One region of the Vibrio sp. 10N genome, then DNA from elsewhere that is predicted to be linked to it. Evidence: riboswitches for the same ligand, from Rfam matches in the RefSeq annotation. Region 1 holds a riboswitch; the other holds the start of a gene.
What was found. Region 1 has a riboswitch for thiamine pyrophosphate ahead of thiD (bifunctional hydroxymethylpyrimidine kinase/phosphomethylpyrimidine kinase). Riboswitches for the same ligand answer to the same signal wherever they lie in the genome.

Region 1 (2,402 bases):
GTTACGCTGCTTAAGTGCCATCAACATGGCATAGTTACCCTTAATCGGCGAGCTGTACTCATGCCCCGCTTGTGGGAAACTTTTTTGATAAGCCGCCCAAGGGTCATGAATAACGACCTCATAATCAGGCATTCCCTGACAAGCAGTTTTTAGTGCATTAAAGCTGTTACCACCAACAGATTTCACCGATTCGTTCGGCCCACAGATTGGGATAAAGCCATAGATGATGTGAGTAAGGTTATCGACGGGGATATTGTCTACTGTAAATTTGCGCCCATAGATGCCCCACTCTACAAAGTAAGTCCCGACAACCGTATTTGGATCGGTGTTGTACGTTTTGTTGTTCGGATCAACATTCATGGTTAATGGCGCTAAGTGCGCGCCATCGGTATCCGCGACAATAAGCTCCGCAGGCGCACTGCGTGAGCACCCTGTTGCATCACACGCTTCAACTTCAACTTGGTAACGACCGCCTTGAGCATAGTTAAACTTCGCCAGTGTTTGACTGCCAGAAATGGGGCCCGTCGCCACTTTTGCGCCGTCAAAATAAATATTGTAAGTATCGCCAGTTGTTCCACTCCATTGGTTAAACTGGATGCTGATGTCTGCGGCATCTTTGTATTGCACCATTTGGTTATAACCAGCGGTGGTTTCCATCGCGAGTTGGATCTTAGAAAACTGAAGGTTGTTTGAGCCATAGACGTCGATTGACGGTGCAGCAGGAGCTGCCACAGCGCCTTGGCTTACCGCTAAAGCGACTGCAGATAAGCCTAATAATAGTTTTTTCATTGCCATTCTCTTTCCTTGAAAGACGAAAAATATCGCTGCTCACAAACGTTAAGAAACTGTGAACATCGGTATTTATTAATAGGCTGAAGCGTTTATTTTTTGCGCAAAAATAAACCTCACTTCGAGTCACCACTCAAAATTAACTCTCTCGTCTCACACAGTTTCATTCAGTATTTAACTCTGTACCCAGAATTTTTCTCTCATTTCGATCCCGCTACAAGTGATAAAAACTAAAGAGATTCGACATTGATATTCAACAAAACCCATACATTCACCCGACAAATGAAAGTTAATGCGAGATACAAATAATGTCTTGTTAAACGTTAGGACTGGAAAAATCGCCGCGCTTATATAACAATGTTGCTCTTATTAGTCGGGGGGCATTTTTGCTGAGATCACCAAGTGGTGAGACCCGTTGAACCTGATTCAGTTAACACTGGCGTAGGGAACTATAGAGAGAAAAGAGACTGCAATATCAGTCCCTTTCTCGTCGCTATGGATCTCCTTCGCACGTAAGGAGCATTTATGGCGACAACACCTCTACACACTCCAATCGTCTTGACCATCGCGGGTTCTGACTCTGGCGGCGGCGCAGGTATTCAAGCAGACATTAAAGCCATCTCCGCAACTGGCTCATACGCGTGCTCAGTTATCACCGCGCTCACTGCGCAAAATACCCAAGGCGTTACAGGTATCCTGGGTGTCGACCCCGAATTTGTGAAAGCTCAGCTTGATGCAGTATTTCGTGATCTAAATGTGGTCGCGGTAAAAATTGGTATGCTCGCGGATACCCATATTATTGGCGCGGTTGCCGAAAAGCTGCGTGAATACCAACCTCAATTTATCGTCTTAGACCCGGTAATGGTGGCCACCAGCGGCGATCTACTGCTTGAGGCCTCGGCCATAAACGCACTCAAAACGCAATTGTTGCCACTCGCCACGGTAATCACTCCCAACTTACCGGAAGGCGCAGCGCTGCTTGGCTGTGACGTCCCTCAATCTCAGCAAGAGATGGAGGCATTGATTGATGCATTGCGCACACTCGATACGCCCGCCATTCTGCTCAAAGGTGGGCACCTCGAATCCGAGCAAAGCAGCAATGATTTACTGATCACCTCTAGCGATGTCGCGTTTTACGAAACCAAACGTATCGCCACCAAAAACACCCACGGTACAGGCTGTACATTAAGCTCAGCGATCGCCTCATTCCTTGCAAAAGGGTACCCACTGAATGACGCGGTCAAACAGGGTAAAGACTATATTACTCAGGCGATAGCCCATGCCGATGAACTTGATATCGGCACAGGTCATGGGCCAGTGCACCATTTTTTTGCCCTCAATAGAGACGCGTAACGCTGATGACGTCCATTCACATTCAAGGCGCCACCCTGACATATTTGGGCGATGACAAGCCAATATTCTCAGGGTTGGATGTACAGTTTGATAGTGCCACTTGGACGGCGATTCTTGGCCCAAGTGGCTGTGGAAAGTCGACCTTATTGCGTTACATCGCGGGGCTGCTATGTGACAAAGTCGACTTCAGTGCCGCTGAGTTTTCTCCGCAGCTGGATGTATTGGCTGGGCAAATCGCCTACATGGCGCAACAAGACTTA
Region 2 (2,402 bases), 2.7 Mb from region 1:
ATCATCGCAGCGCCAATCCCAGAGGTAATATGGTCATAGCCGGGGGCGACATCAGTAGTCAGTGGGCCAAGTGTATAAAATGGCGCTTCATGGCAATGCTCTAGTTGCTCATCCATGTTTTCCTTTATCATGTGCATAGGCACGTGACCTGGACCTTCAATGATGACTTGAACGTCGTACTCCCATGCAATCTTTGTAAGCTTGCCAAGCGTTCGCAATTCAGCGAACTGGGCTTCATCATTTGCGTCAGCGATCGAGCCAGGGCGCAGACCATCACCCAAAGATAGAGCAACGTCATAGCGAGCACAGATCTCGCAGATTTCTCTAAAGTTGGTATAGAGGAAGCTCTCTTCATGGTGTGCCAAACACCACTTGGCGATGATGGAACCGCCACGACTTACTATTCCTGTTACTCGTTTTGCTGTCATTGGAATATGATGCAACAAAAGTCCGGCATGAATCGTAAAGTAATCTACTCCCTGCTCTGCCTGTTCAACTAACGTATCTCGCATCACTTCCCAAGTAAGGTTTTCAGCGACGCCATTGACCTTTTCCAGCGCTTGATACATTGGAACCGTACCGATGGGTACCGGGCTATTACGAAGAATCCATTCGCGTGTTTCATGGATATTTCGACCCGTGGACAAATCCATCACGGTATCAGCGCCCCATCTCGTGCCCCAAACCAACTTTTCGACTTCTTCTTCTATCGATGACGTAACGGAGGAATTACCAATATTAGCGTTTACCTTAACTAGGAAATTACGACCAATGATCATTGGTTCGGATTCAGGGTGGTTGATGTTGGAAGGGATAATAGCTCGGCCTTCAGCGACTTCTTTACGTACAAATTCGGGCGTGATTTCTTTGGGTAAGTTCGCACCAAAATGCTGGCCAGGATGCTGTTGAGTGAGCACTTCGTCTTTGAGCTTTTGTCGCCCCATGTTCTCTCGAATCGCGATGTATTCCATCTCAGGGGTAATGATGCCCTGGCGTGCGTAATGAAGTTGGGTAACACAAGCACCCTCAACACCGCGCCTTATTCGAGGAAGTTGCCCGTATCTAAGCTCATCAAGCGTATCATCTTCGAGTCGTTGTTTAGCAAATTCGGAACTGACGCCTGACAAGACTTCAGTATCGGCGCGTTCATCAATCCAAGTTTCTCTCAGCTTAGGTAAACCTGAATACAAATCGATAGCGTGTTCTGGATCGGTATAGACACCAGACGTGTCATACACGTTGATGGGCTCATTTTGCTCGTAGATTGGGTTGTCTTGGTTGCCACCGATTAAACTGTCTGCAAGAGAAATAGTACGCATTGGTACTCGCAGATCACTGCGACTACCTTGAATATATGTCTTTTGAGAGTTTGGGTAAGGCGTCACCGATAGGGTATCGATGAAGTTTTTTGCTTCCAGCCTATTTTGCTTGCGTGTCGACATAGCATTTCCTTATATATCATATAGTTATAAAAGATAAATGCTTGACGGATGTGTGAATACAAGAGGTATCAACTGCAATAGCGTGCGCTATTTGATCAATAGAAAGTAATGGATATTTCTATTCTCTTGTTCCCTTCGCTGGTACTAACCAGATCAGGTTCAACGGATCCCGAATTAACGGTCTCAGCCCTATGGGCACTCCGACAAGTATTGTGTCGATTATAAAGGAATTAGTTTTAATACATCAACAAGACGTAAGACATTTTTGCCTAACTTTTGGTCAGCATCTGAAATCCTAACCAACAAGCTGAAATACTCAAGACGACATTAAGTAAGATATTCAAACCCATCTTCAAAAACGCCCCCTGCTGCATCATGAGCACGTTATCCATAGAAAAGGTAGAGAATGTCGTCAGTGCTCCAAGAAAGCCCAGGCCGATGATTTGACGCCATGGTTCAGGAGCGAATATCTCTGCCTCAAACGCAGCAATAAGTAAGCCCATAATGAACGAGCCCACCACATTGACGGTGAGAGTACCATAAGGAAAACCACGACCGAAAAGCACGATACAAAGTTCAGAAACCAAATATCGTGAGCAAGCACCAACAGCTCCCCCTAATGCGATAAAACCCAAAATTGAAAACTGCCCCATCACCGAACCCCAAAACTACAAATAGAAAAGGTAATAATATACTAACAATGAATAATTTCGAGTCAGCATCACGTTTTTCAACCATAAAATCCTATCGATAATCCATCAGATTGGCGAGATTATTTCAAAAGTTACAGGCGTCACTTATGAGGATAAAATGAAGAAGTGGTTAGTTGCTAGAGCACAAAACGGATTGGATCAAAGAAGAAAAGCTTCACAGACGGGGGGGACGTTTCTGATGAACGTAAAAAGCCCTACTCTTTCGACGGAAGCAACTAGTCTAAGACTTAGTATATTGCAGATAGCA

Region 2: it holds a riboswitch for thiamine pyrophosphate, as region 1 does, so the genes downstream of both, thiC (phosphomethylpyrimidine synthase ThiC) here and thiD (bifunctional hydroxymethylpyrimidine kinase/phosphomethylpyrimidine kinase) in region 1, are expected to answer to the same signal.

Annotation. Positions count from the first base shown of each region.
Region 1 covers NZ_BTPM01000001.1:719,383-721,784, reverse strand. Annotated here, with positions in the region: gene AAA946_RS03485 (glycosyl hydrolase family 18 protein) at 1-789, opposite strand, end outside; TPP riboswitch at 1,154-1,254, shown strand; gene thiD (bifunctional hydroxymethylpyrimidine kinase/phosphomethylpyrimidine kinase) at 1,315-2,142, shown strand; gene AAA946_RS03475 (ABC transporter ATP-binding protein) at 2,148-2,402, shown strand, end outside.
Region 2 covers NZ_BTPM01000001.1:3,455,779-3,458,180, forward strand. Annotated here, with positions in the region: gene thiC (phosphomethylpyrimidine synthase ThiC) at 1-1,442, opposite strand, end outside; TPP riboswitch at 1,556-1,655, opposite strand; gene crcB (fluoride efflux transporter CrcB) at 1,712-2,095, opposite strand.